Sediminitomix flava: one gene and its partner. The protein of the gene in region 1 binds, or shares a complex with, the protein of each later gene. Links are inferred from orthologs where the notes say so. Each region holds a gene or a part of one and is shown on either strand. Other genes may lie near its edges.

The links.
Region 2: the proteins of rodA (region 1) and mrdA are in contact, whole or in part, in a crystal structure (PDB 6PL5), measured with the Thermus thermophilus proteins. The link is inferred for Sediminitomix flava from one-to-one orthologs. Residues at the interface, in WP_223903423.1 of Thermus thermophilus: Phe161, Val165, Phe168, Val169, Leu172, Pro198, Tyr199, Glu202, Tyr211, Arg212, Asp213, Gln220, Val221, Gln223, Ser224, Ile226, Ala227, Ile228, Gly229, Ser230, Gly266, Phe267, Val270, Leu274, Tyr277, Gly278, Leu281, Phe285, Leu289, Arg297; in WP_223903432.1 of Thermus thermophilus: Arg4, Ile5, His6, Leu8, Ala9, Phe12, Ala15, Leu16, Leu19, Gly20, Arg22, Ala23, Trp24, Leu26, Gln27, Val28, Tyr31, Tyr34, Leu36, Leu43, Thr45, Asp47, Lys156, Gln157, Gly158, Ser160, Val184, Leu201, Glu202.

The regions. Positions count from the first base shown.
Region 1 is NZ_QGDO01000006.1:215,888-222,213, reverse strand. The notes cover bases 3,253-6,088. They hold rodA (rod shape-determining protein RodA), read left to right. Parts: upstream 3,253-3,874; coding sequence 3,875-5,302; downstream 5,303-6,088. Other genes in these bases: BC781_RS19945 (ROK family protein), read right to left, coding at 5,452-6,088; accD (acetyl-CoA carboxylase, carboxyltransferase subunit beta), read left to right, coding at 3,253-3,568. Also shown: BC781_RS19975 (DUF6952 family protein), read left to right, coding at 1-131; BC781_RS19970 (cyclase family protein), read right to left, coding at 261-1,073; PAQR family membrane homeostasis protein TrhA, read left to right, coding at 1,235-1,864; BC781_RS19960 (MerC domain-containing protein), read right to left, coding at 2,031-2,453; more of accD, read left to right, coding at 2,729-3,252; more of BC781_RS19945, read right to left, coding at 6,089-6,326. UniProt on the Escherichia coli protein: Peptidoglycan polymerase that is essential for cell wall elongation. Also required for the maintenance of the rod cell shape. Functions probably in conjunction with the penicillin-binding protein 2 (mrdA).
Region 2 is NZ_QGDO01000001.1:1,327,693-1,334,628, reverse strand. What follows is about bases 2,382-5,322. They hold mrdA (penicillin-binding protein 2), read left to right. Parts: upstream 2,382-2,903; coding sequence 2,904-4,742; downstream 4,743-5,322. Other genes in these bases: BC781_RS05070 (SPOR domain-containing protein), read left to right, coding at 4,915-5,322; BC781_RS05080 (vWA domain-containing protein), read left to right, coding at 2,382-2,803. In the rest of the region: BC781_RS05090 (DUF58 domain-containing protein), read left to right, coding at 1-868; BC781_RS05085 (hypothetical protein), read left to right, coding at 868-1,767; more of BC781_RS05080, read left to right, coding at 1,760-2,381; more of BC781_RS05070, read left to right, coding at 5,323-5,541; BC781_RS05065 (acyltransferase family protein), read right to left, coding at 5,602-6,720; BC781_RS05060 (AI-2E family transporter), read left to right, coding at 6,917-6,936. UniProt on the Escherichia coli protein: Catalyzes cross-linking of the peptidoglycan cell wall. Responsible for the determination of the rod shape of the cell. Is probably required for lateral peptidoglycan synthesis and maintenance of the correct diameter during lateral and centripetal growth.

The DNA.
Region 1 (6,326 bases):
TAGATGTTATTGGTGAATTGATTTCCAATATGTATGGTGCTTTGGAAGTTCGTGAACTAGTAAAAGAAGGAAAAACTGAAAAAGAAGCTCTCAACGGATTTATGAAGAGAGTAATGGGCTCTATTAGCTAACGATATAAAGAGGGAAAATTCTGACTCAGATCTCATACTCATAACTCCTTACTAAAGGACAATACACAAAAACAAACTATCATACCCGAAGCGCAGTCTGCAAACTCGCTTCGGGTTTTATTTTTCTCATTATTTTAATAAAGCTATAATTCTTAAAGGTGCACCTGTACCACCTTTTATTTTCATAGGTAAAGCCACAACCTCAAAACCAACCGAAGGTAACTGCTCAAGATTTGCCAAGTTTTCAAATGCAGGTACATTATTCGTCATCAAGTTTACATGCGACTGGAAATACTCCGACTGTCCATAATCTATACTTGGTGTATCTATTCCCACCGCATTAATCTTTCTATTTTTCACTAACCATTCTGCTGCATCTGGAGCTAAACCTGGGAAATGTAAATCTTTGACGGCATGTGCTCCTCTTTCACAAGTTCCCATATACTGCATTTTATCTGGATAATACTTCGAAAATCCTGTATAAAGCAATACAATACTTCCTTCTGGAATTGGCATATTTTTGTGCTTTTCCTCCCATTCTAAAAAGTCTTCAATGCTTACCTCATAGTCCGGATTGTCTTTGGCTTTCTCTGAAACATCTACTTTTAAGGCTGAACCTATCAATTTTTCTAAAGGAATTTCATCTACACTCTGCCTATTTTCAGCAAAATGAATTGGAGCATCTATATGTGTACCTCCATGTTCGGCTGCTGCATAATTATTTGCCGAATAATAATACCCCTTCTCAGTATGTCCTTTACTCACTTCTTCTAGCTCAAATTCTTTGGCTGTTACCCAATAGACTGTACTGTCAGAAAAGTCATAGCTGAGATCTACAATCTTAAGGTCTTCTAGCGAAAAATTATTATTACTTGATGATGGAGAAGAATGCTTACAGGAAAAGCATAAAATGACCAATAAATAAAGTAAGCTTTTATTCATAATTTAGAAGTATTTGGGTTACAGCTATTTTCAAGTTTCACGAAAGAGTTCCGATCAGAATGGTTTTATTCTGAATGTATGTTAATAACTGTCACATTTCAAAAAAGTAAGGGTCTAATTAAGTAGAGATTTGTAAAATCATATCATAAACTGTAGAACAGATGAACTACTTTCTGTTAGAGAAAGAGGAACGTTGGAACGTCCTCACTCACGCGATCGGCTTTTTTATAGCCCTGATATGTGTCCCTTTTCTGCTCACAACAGCTTTTCAATCAAGTGTGTTGGGCGGTAGTAGCGTTTTAGTGTTTAGTTTATCATTACTGTTTATGTTGGCTTCTTCAAGCCTATATCATTTACAGATCAGTCCAAAAGCAAAAGAAAGGTTTCAAAAATTAGATCATATTGCAATCTTCTTTTTGATAGCTGGGACTTACACTCCTTTTATCACTTTCTTTGTAGAGGCTCCTCTCAAATTTTATTATTTGGGCTTAATGTGGGGAATCGCATTTATAGGAACTGGTATTAAGTTTTTCTCAACAGGAAAATTGAAATACATCTCTACGGTTGCTTACCTCATCATGGGATGGATGGTAGTTTTTATTGGAGAACCGATTGTTGAAAACCTTTGTACAGCTGGCTTCACTTGGTTAATAACAGGAGGTGTATTTTACTCTGTAGGTACTATTTTTTACCTCATGAAAAAAATGAAATATAGCCATGTCGTTTGGCATTTCTTTGTACTGCTTGGTGGCTTAAGTCACTTCATTGCAGTTTGGTATTGTCTTATCTAATCAATTCAACATATTAAATACGACCAATTCTTCTCTAAGCAGAGAAGGTGTTCACGGCTCTTCTACACGACCATAAGAAGGGCCTTTCTTTTTAGCTAAATAAAAAAGCATCTCCCATATTTCATGAGAGATGCTTTTTACTTTCATCTATGAAAAGTATAATTTTTTAGCCTCTAACTTCGCACACTGCGGCTTCTTCTTTTCTACAAATATAAATATTGAAGAAATGTGAGAATATCAGTCCTAATGAACCCAAGTACCCTAAAATATCAAGTACTGGATTATGAACATGGAATAGACGAAGCATAACAACTGTCACAAAAATGGCAAGAAACGTCCAAAGTGAAAACTGGACACTTTTATTGTGATTATGCCTTGTGCTTGCCCAAACCGCTAAAATACTGATAAATACGGTTGATAAATCTACCCAGCCCCAAAAACCAAGATGGTCAAAATCTCCATGGCTATGTAAGTGAGACATCCCAACACTCATTAAGCTAATTCCTGCCGTCACTAGACAGTGAATCAAACAGATAAATGAGCCTGTAATCCCTAAATGATCAGCGTATTTTTGAAATACTTTCAACATATAAATAATCTATCTGCAATTTATTCGCAATAAACTTACAAACGCCTTCAATTGCAACTTAGTTGCAATAATTAAACTTAATTTACAGATTTGTGAACCTTGAAAAATGAAAAAAAAAAGGAGAAAGGCGGTAGAAGAAAAAAAATCAATAAATTTACTGTCTAGAATACTAAGCTTATTGATAATCAGATCTGGCTTACGAGGTGACCAATAAATAAACGGACAGATTCGAGGATCTGAATTTTTTTCCTCACCAAGCCAAAAAGAAAACTTTTATGAGTTGGTTTAAAAGAAAAGAGAAAGGCATCAATACGCCTACTGTTGAAAAGAAAGATATTCCAGACGGATTGTGGTACAAAACTCCTTCAGGAAAAATTATCCATATGAACGAACTTCGTGAAAACGCGTATGTTTGTCCAGATGATAATCACCACGTTCGTATCGGATCAAAAGAATACTTCGAAATCATCTTCGATAACAATGAATTTACAGAGTTGGACGAAGATTTGATTTCTGGAGACCCATTGGATTTTGTAGATACAAAAGCATATCCAGACCGTATCAAGGCTGGGCAAAAGAAATCAGGTTTGAAAGATGCTTGTCGTAGTGCTTACGGAAAAGTTAACGGACTTGATCTTGTGATTGCGTGTATGGACTTCGGATTTATTGGAGGTTCTATGGGTTCAGTAGTAGGAGAAAAAATCTCTCGTGCTATTGACTATGCACTAGCGAACAAGATGCCATTCCTTATGATCTCAAAGTCTGGTGGTGCTCGTATGATGGAAGCAGGTTATTCATTAATGCAAATGGGTAAAACTTCTGCAAAATTGGCTTTACTTTCAGAAGCTAAACTTCCATACATCTCTTTACTAACTGATCCTACTACAGGAGGAGTTACAGCTTCATTCGCGATGTTAGGAGATTTCAACATTGCAGAACCAAAAGCATTGATCGGTTTTGCTGGTCCTCGTGTAATTCGTGAAACAATTGGTAAAGATTTACCGAAAGGATTCCAAAGCTCAGAGTTCTTGTTAGAGCATGGATTCCTAGATTTCATAGTAGATCGTAGAGATTTGAAAAACAAACTGGCTTCTTTATTGAAAATGTTGAGTTAAGAAGTATATGAAAATGGCTATTTCTCGTTCTTTTCAGAGACGATAGAAGTAACCTACATCATAGTTATACAACGATCATATATAATAAGGGAAGCTTATTTCAAATCACGGAATAAGCTTCCCTTATTTTTTTAAATTAGAGAATAGACTTGTTAATAAGCTTCTCTAAATGATAAGAGCTGTAAACTACAGGAATTAAGCATACTAAAATCGTATTTCACTTTGAGTAACGCTCAATGAAATGATTGAATAGAGAATACATTTATTGTTTGCGTGGAGAGCGCTTTAGTGTCTGAGAAACAGAAGATGAGAAGAAGAAGTAGTAGTATAGCACAAGGGATTGATTGGGTTTCAGTCCTCTTATACCTGATACTCGTAATATTGGGCTGGCTCAACATTTACGCTGCGGTGTATCAACCCGATGCACAACAGAGTATTTTTGATATGGGTATCAACTCAGGGCGTCAGTTGATGTGGATATGTGGGGCAGGAATTCTGATTGCCGCCATTCTGATTATAGATTACAAGTTTTATGAGACCTTTGCCTACATTATATATGGGGCTATCATGCTGCTGCTCCTTGCCGTAATTTTTATAGGGGCTACCACAAACGGAGCAACCGCATGGATAAAGATCGGTCCTCTAAAAATACAACCCGGAGAGATTGCCAAATTTGCGACAGCCTTAGCTTTAGCCAAATACCTAAATTCACCCAATAAGAAAGTTGAAAACTTCAACACCTATTCAAGAGCTTTATTGATTATAGGTGTACCTGCCTTAATCATTATTTTACAAAATGATACAGGTTCTGCAATGGTCTTTGCGGCTTTAGTTGTTGCTTTATACAGAGAGGGATTACCTTCTACTTTCATGGTTTTAGGGCTTACAGCCATCATTCTCTTTATAGCAGGACTCTTTGTCCCCCCTGCCACTCTTGGAGTTTATGTTGGGGTCATGGGGCTAGGTAGTATTATCTATTCTTGGCTAGCTGACCGAAATATATATCAAGTATTTGCAGGATGGGGAATTGTTGGTTCCGTAATGTATGGCTTGTATTATTACTTTGACCATACTTATATATCAATAGGACTATTCTTTGTTTTTGCAATCATTGTGATTGCAAGCTTTAGCAATTTCAGAAGCTTCAGATGGATTACCTTCCAAGGGGCTTACTTTGCTTTTGCACTTCTATTTACCATTAGTATTGACTTTGTATTTAATACTGTACTCCAACCTCACCAACGTAAGCGTATTGAAATCTTGATCAATCCTGAAAGTGATCCTTTAGGGGTAGGTTATCAAGTAACACAGTCTAAAATTGCGATAGGTTCTGGAGGGTTATTAGGAAAAGGATTCTTAGAAGGAACACAGACCAAACTAGAGTTTGTACCTGAGCAAAGTACTGACTTTATATTCTGTACTATCGGAGAAGAACATGGATGGCTTGGTGCTATGTTTGTTTTCACCGTATTCTTTATCCTTATCGCTAGAATTATAATGCTTGCAGAACGGCAGAAATCTCGTTTCTCTAGGGTTTATGGCTATAGTGTAGCATCCATATTATTCTTCCACTTTATGATTAATATCGGTATGACAATCGGACTATTCCCTGTAATTGGTATTCCACTACCATTTGTGAGTTACGGAGGTTCGTCACTTTGGTCATTCACCATCCTATTATTTGTTTTCTTGAAGCTAGATTCTCAGAAAAATCAAATGCTAGGAAGAGCATAGATAAAAGCTCAGACACAATCTATCTAGGACAACTCACTAAGTTTTGAAATCTTCTGTCCTAGCACTTTATATAAAAAGAGGGCGAACAGAATATATATTCCGTTCGCCCTCTTAATTTATATCTATAGGAAATAAAGAAATAGCTAAGCTTAAGCCAATACTTCTTTATTCAATTCTTGCCATACTAAAGAACTAGAACCTAAAACAGCAGCATCTGCTCCTGGAAGACCTGATTGGATAAGTTTTACTTTACCTTTGAAACAGCTCAACATATTTTCTTCCATGTACTCGTAAGTTGGCTTCAACAACAAGTCTCCAGCATTAGCCAATCCTCCGAATAGGATAAATGCTTCAGGGCTTGAGAATGTCATGAAATCAGCCAAAGCAGTACCCAACTTCTCAGCAGTATATCTGAATGCCTCTTTTGCTAGCTCATCACCATCAGTAGCAGCATCAAATACCATTTTAGAAGTTACTTCTCCTTGGTGTACTTTCTCTCTTAGTACTGAAGGAAGTTTTGAAGTACCGATCAATTCATAAACAGTATTTACAAGACCTGTAGCCGAACAGTAAGTCTCTAGACAACCTCTACGTCCACATCCACACTCTCTACCATTTTTCTCTACACGTACGTGACCTAGCTCACCCGCAAATCCGTCATGACCATAAACCATTTCGCCATTCACTACGATACCGCTACCTAGTCCAGTACCTAAAGTGATCATGATGAAGTTTTTCATTTCTTTTGCTTCACCATAAATCATTTCACCGATTGCAGCCGCATTGGCATCGTTTGTCAATGTAATGATAGGGTACTCAAATCTCTCTTTAAGAAGGTTTACCAATTCTACTCTACCTTTCCAATTAAGGTTTGGAGCAAATTCAATAGCACCTGAATAATAGTTTCCGTTTGGCGCACCAAGACCGATTCCCATCACCTCAATTTCTTCATTGATGAAATCTAACACGCGATTGATCTCCGCTTGCATATCATCAAGGTAAAGGTTTACATCCATATGCTTTC
Region 2 (6,936 bases), on another replicon or contig:
AGAGCTTGTCAGTAAATTAAGAAAGTACGAAATCAGAATTCGAAAAGCGATCAATTCTCAAATGCAGGGAAATTACCACTCTGTATTTAAGGGTTCGGGTTTGGAGTTTGATGATGTGCGCCTGTATCAATATGGAGATGATATTAGACATATTGATTGGCATGCTTCTGCCAAAGGACACGGTGCTTATATTAAAACTTTCAAGGAGGAGAAAGAACAAAACGTATTTTTTATTCTTGATGTCAGTGCTTCTCAGAAGATCGGGAAGCCAAATAGTCAGAAGTTGGATATTGCCAAAGAAATCTGTGGCGTATTATCGCTTTCTGCAATCCGTGAAGACAGTTCGGTAGGGGTTGTTTGTTACTCAGACCAAAAAGAAAAATATATAAAACCAGGCAAGGGAATTAAACATGCCTATGAAATCATCAATGATATTTTTAAGCTTGAACCAAGTTCTACAAAGACCAACTTGAGCAAAGCGATGGGAATGGCATTGTCTATGATCAAGCGTAAAAGTTTGATTGTGGTTATTTCCGATTTCATTGATGAAGGCTATGAGAGAAACCTTAAATCTATAGCTCGAAAGCATGACCTTGTCGTGGTACATATTTCCGATGAGCGTGAAACCAAGTTCCCGAAAGTAGGTATTGTACCATTGTACGACAAAGAAAGTGGACGTACCATTTGGGTAAATACATCTTCTTCGGAGTTCAAAGGTGTGCTTGACAAATACTATGAGGGCAACCGCACGGAATTGAAAAACCTATGTATTCGAAATAACAGTAGTTACGTACATATCAACACCCAAGAAGATTATGTACCCAAACTCATTCGCTTATTTAAATTTAGAAACAAAATCAGAAAGTAATGAGAAGATATGTGAATGGACTGATCGCGACTTTTCTTTTTCTGTTTCCCGCTCTATTGATGGCACAGTCGGAAAATCCGTATGGGCGATTTTTAGGAGAAGAAGTACGTGTAGGTCAAGAAATAAAATATGTACTGACATATACACACCCTTCTGATGAAGAAGTGATCTTCCCAGGTGAAAAACATAGCTTTGCACCTTTTGAATATATCAGCAGACAATATTTTCCTACACAGTCAGATAGCACAACGAGTAAGGATAGTGTTGTTTATACTTTGATGACTTTTGAAATGGATTCCATTCAAGAGTTGACTGTTCCTGTGTTTGTCATGCAGGAAAATGGGAAAAAAGAACCAATTTTCCCTGAAAAAGACGGCATCTTCTTAGTCAAAAGTTTAGCTTCTGATCTGCAACAAGGAGAGCAACCGCAATTGGTGGAAAATACTAATCTCGCTAAGGTAAATGAGGAATTTAACTATCCTTATTTATTGATCTTCTTAGGACTGGTATTTATCGCGTTGGTGATTGTGGTATTTGTCTTTGGTGGCAAAATCAAAAGAGTGTTACAGCTTAAGAAACTCAAGAAGCAAAATATCAAGTTCAATTCTAGTTTTGAGAATTATGCAACTGCACCTTATGATGCACCAAAATTAGAGCACTTATTAGGTATTTGGAAAACCTACACAGGGCAAATGATTGACTTGCCATTACAGAGTTACACCACGAAAGAGATTCAGGCGGTATTGCCAAATGAAAAATTGGATACGCCTTTGAAAACATTTGACCGTGCCATTTATGCCAACATGGTAGACGATCAGATGCAACAAAACATTTCATTCTTGAAAGAATACGCACAGAAATCATATGAAAAGAAAATAGAGGAGGTGAAAAATGGATAATTTGACATTAGCAGAAATTAATTTTGGCTGGCTTTCACCTTCGCAGTTATCTTCTTACACTTGGGAGTTCGGATGGGTTTTATTCCTTATTCCTCTTGTTCCATTTCTATTTGTATTGCGTTGGTTGTTGTTCTACAAGTTCAGACAACGTTTAGATATTGCATTGCCCGAAGGAGCCGTAGAGTTTAGTAAAGTAAGTCTTTTGCGCTACTTGCCTCCTGTATTTTTGGGTTTAGCCTTTGTGTTTTTCCTTGTTGCTTTGGCTCGTCCACAAACGACCGATGAGCATGTAGATCGATGGACAGAAGGTATTGATATCATGCTTGCCCTAGATATTTCTCATTCCATGAAAATTGAGGATTTCCGTCCCAATCGTATGGAAGCTGCAAAAGAAGTAGCGAATGAGTTTATCGAAGGACGTTTTCAAGACCGCATTGGTATCGTGATTTTCTCAGGAGAAGCCGTTTCTTATGCACCGCTCACTACCGATTATTCATTGTTGAAAAATCTGATCAATGATATTGATTTCAGTATGATTGAGAAGAGTGGTACTGCCATCGGAAGTGCTTTGGCTGTAGCTACAAACCGTATGCGAGAGTCTACGGCAAAATCGAAAGTGATTATTCTTCTTTCTGATGGAGAAAATACGGCAGGTAGCTTGAACCCGACCACAGCAGCTGAATTGGCTTATGCCTATGGAATTAAAATCTATTCGATTGGAGTGGGTAAAGAAGGGCGAGTGCCTTACGGAAAGGATATGTTCGGGCAGACTCGCTATGTAGAGTCTAGTTTGGATGAATCTACACTCAGAGAAATGGCTCAAATTGGTCAAGGAGAATTTTTCCGTGCCACAAGTAAAAACTCTCTAGAACGTGTATTTGCTCGAATTGATGAGTATGAAAAATCAGAGATCAAAGAGCGAAAGTATGTAAATACAAAAGATTACTATCAATATTATTTAATTACAGGAATCGTGTTTTTCCTTCTTTGGTTATTAACGAAGGGAAGCTTCCTAACGAATGCTCTTGAAGATTAATTTCTTCTTAAAAGTGTTATTCATAAAAACAAACTTTGTTAAGAGAGGTTCTACGCAAATCAAGAGGAATCACTCTATTATCTTTGGGAGACTTTAGTACATGAATTCAAGATCGATACAGATTATTATTGCTTTTGGAATTATCGTTTTGATATTTTCAATCCGATTGCTCAACATCCAGGTTTTTGAAGCTGGTTGGAAGACAAAAGCAGAAACCAACATGGTGGCAAAGAAAGTAGTCCACCCGCCTAGAGGCCTTATTTTTGACAGAAATGGTCAGATATTGGTCAATAACACGCCTGTTTTTGACCTAATGGTGGTTAGAAATCAGTTGGAAATTGATGATACTTTAGCATTCCGTAAGTTGCTCAATATTGAAAGTAATGAAGAGCTTCGTAAGATGCTCAAAAGTGCTAGTCCGTATTACAGACCTACCGTATTTATTCCGCACTTAAACAAAGATGAATATGCTTTAATGGCGGATAAACTTCTTCGTTATAAAGGTTTATACGGAGTACCTCGTACCATCAGAGAGTATCCTCACACGAACTTGGCGAATGTACTGGGCTATGTAAAAGAGGTGGATAGAGCATTCTTAGATAAAGATACAACAGGCTATTACCATTCGGGAGATATGATTGGTAAAAATGGTCTTGAAAAATATTACGAAGAATACCTTAGAGGACAGCGAGGAGTGAAGCACGTCATTACCAATGTAAAAGGGCTTGAAAAAGGGAAGTACATGGATGGTGCTTTAGATACTCTTCCTGTTGTTGGGCAGAATCTTACCTCAACCATAGACCTTGACCTTCAGAAATATGGCGAACTTCTGATGCAGAACAAAAAAGGAGCTGTTGTGGCTATTGAACCTGCTACAGGAGAAGTCTTAACGATGATTTCTGCACCGACTTATGACCCTAATCTTTTGACAGGAAAGGGAAAGAAGGTATCCAGAAATTATGTAAAGCTGCTTAGAGATACGAATAAGCCACTTTTTGATAGATCGATGCAGTCTATGTATCCTCCTGGGTCAACTTTCAAGACCATTATGGCAATGATGGGCTTGCAAGAAGGTGTAATTGATACTGTCTACACAAGGTTACCATGTTCAGGAGAAAGAGTAGGATGTCACCATCACCCATCACCGCTTACAGTTGGAGGTTCTATCATTCATTCTTGTAATCCGTGGTACTACAAGGCCATGCGTAAAATTGTATTACAAGATGAAAAAGAAGGTTGGAAAGAAGACTTACATTTTGGTTTAGATAAATGGAAGTCTTATGTCAATGAATTCGGGTTAGGAACACGATTGGGAATCGACTTACCTTATGAAAAGGCAGGTTTAGTACCTGGTCCTGACTTCTATACGAGAGCATATAAACATGACCTGTGGAAAATTAGTAATGTCTATTCTATCAGTATTGGGCAAGGAGAGATTCTTTCAGCCCCTTTACAATTAGCCAATTTAGGGGCAATTATTGCCAATAGAGGTTATTATTATACTCCTCATTTGATCAAAGGAATTGGAGAGGAAAATGAGGTATTAGACCGTTTTAAAGAAAAGAAAAAAGTATCGGTACAATCAGATTATATAGATTATATCGCTAGAGCGATGTCTAAAGTACCAGAAATTGGTACCGCTCGATTGGCTTATATGTCAGATATAAAAGTAGCTGGTAAAACAGGTACAGCACAAAACCCTCATGGAGAAGACCATTCCATTTTTATGGCTTTTGCACCTGCTGATAACCCTAAGATTGCAATTGCAGTTTATGTTGAGAATGCAGGTTTTGGAGGTACTTGGGCAGCGCCTATCGCTCGTTTGATGATTGAGAAATATATCAAGGGAGAGATTACAAATTCATGGCTTGAACAATATGTCTTAAAAGGTAATTTCATTAAGGAAGAAGAGGATAAGGAAGCTGAGAAGGCTAGATAAACTGGCCTTTTCCTTTTTGGAAATACTTACCTTATTAGATATGATAATGGATGTCTGTTCGTTATTTTTTTAGCTATGTCAAGGAAGACAAGGAATAATTATTTCAATAATTATATTTTTCATAAAGAATACACTATATTTTCAGTTATAAAATTAGAAAATAACTAGAACCATGAAACATATACTAATTGTTTTGACTCTATTTGTTGGGGTTGCTTTTACTTCGACGACAGCTTACTCTCAATCCAAAAAAGAGAAAAAAGCAGAAATTAAAAAGTGGAAGAAGAAATTGAAATCAATGGACCCACTTAAGTTGAGAGATATGACTGAAGAGCTTAACAGCTTGAAAGGACAAGTTTCTGGCTTAAAGTCTGAGATTTCTAATCTTGAGAAAAAGAACTCTCAACTAGAGACTCAAGTTAAATCTAAAGATTCTGATTTATCTGATCTTAGAGCTAAGTTAGCAAAGGCACAAGATGAGGCAAAAGCTTCTGTTTCTGCTGGAGATAACTGGGATACAGGTATCGTTTATAAAGTGCAAGTAGGTGCTTTCAGAAATAAAAACCTTTCAAAATACCAAGATCAAGGAAGTTTCTGGGTTGAAGATAAAGATGGTGTAAAGAAATACACAATCGCTAACTTCAGAGATTATGAAGAAGCAGATGCTTTCAAGAAGTATATGAGAGAAATGGGGGTGAAAGATGCTTGGATTGTTGCTTATGAGGATAATATCCGTAAAGACATCAAAGATGTTTTAAAGACAACGAAAGCAAAAGATAAGCAAAGAGAAAGAAGATAATTATAACTTCTATAAAATATATAAAGCGACTTCCCGTAAAGGAGGTCGCTTTTTTATTTATCAATACATTCTTCTCAATTTTTTTCTTGCTTTGATTTCAATGAAGTAATAGGTAAATGCTGAAGAAAGAATGGTAAGACTCAAAAACAATAGTGTATAAATTAACCTTTGAGGTATCGAAAGGGTATTTATGTTTTCCGCTTGTTTCCAGTGTGGAAAAATAAACCAAAAGACAAAGAACCAGATTCCATGTACCAGATACATAGAGTATGAGATATCTCCTAAGAACCTAAAGACAGGGCGTTCCAATATAGCTCGTACTTTTCTCTGGTTATAAGCCGCAGCTAAAATCAGTAAGATGAAAATTGGAATGTTGATCAGATCGGGTAATTGATAGTGGAAAGTAAGTATGATCAGTACAAAAAGAAGAGGGATAATAAAGTCTAGTTTTAGAATAGCTTTTCCTAGTTCCTTTTGATAAAACTGATAAATATTAATACCAATGATAAATTCAAATAGACATCTCAAAAAGCCATAATCCCAAGTTATATCTAAATTCTGATTAGGATGTAAATAGACCAAACTACCAAGAGCTATAATCGCAAGTATTGACGATAGAAGAATGATTCTTGTATTTTTTCGATAAAGCAAGGGGATGATGAAAACCGCAATTGTATAGGTCCACCATTCTGCTCCAATAGACCACGAAGGCATATTCCAAGAAAGGAAATGATAAAGGTTCATGGCATTGATCATACTAAATTGGATAGGCAAGGCTTGAGGCGAAAAGTAGGTGACCCAACTCCCATCAATCACATTAGGAAAGTACTTTGGCGTTATCCAAACACCAATGATAAGGATGACTAAGGTGAAAAAGTGGAGAGGATAAAGCCGACTAAATCGACTCCATAAGAAGGATTTGATTGTCTTGAAATTCCAATTCTCGATCAATTTCTGACCATAAACATGGCAAATGATAAAACCGCTTAGAAGGAAGAAAAAATCAACCCATAGATAACCTTTTGATAAAATGCCTGTAGCATCTCTAGAGACCAAAGCTCCAAGGTCTCGGTAATAAATCGATACATCAATATGGAATATAACGACCCATAGTGCCGCAATACCTCTCAAAGGAGTAAGAGCACTGATGTAATTGTGCTGTGTTGTTAATTTATTCATTTCATATTTACCTTAAGTATCGCCAAAGTAAGCAAAGGAGGTGTAGTTATCAACTATTTAGGTAAGTGACTTATTTGGATAGTGTTTAATCACTCTATTTCTATTGATTTATTTCGAGTGTAAGAATTATTGAAAATTTCAGTCAGAAAGCTAAATACGAATCTCAAAATTTATACTGAGATAAACGGTTACAGCTATGGAGGATCAGAAGATCAA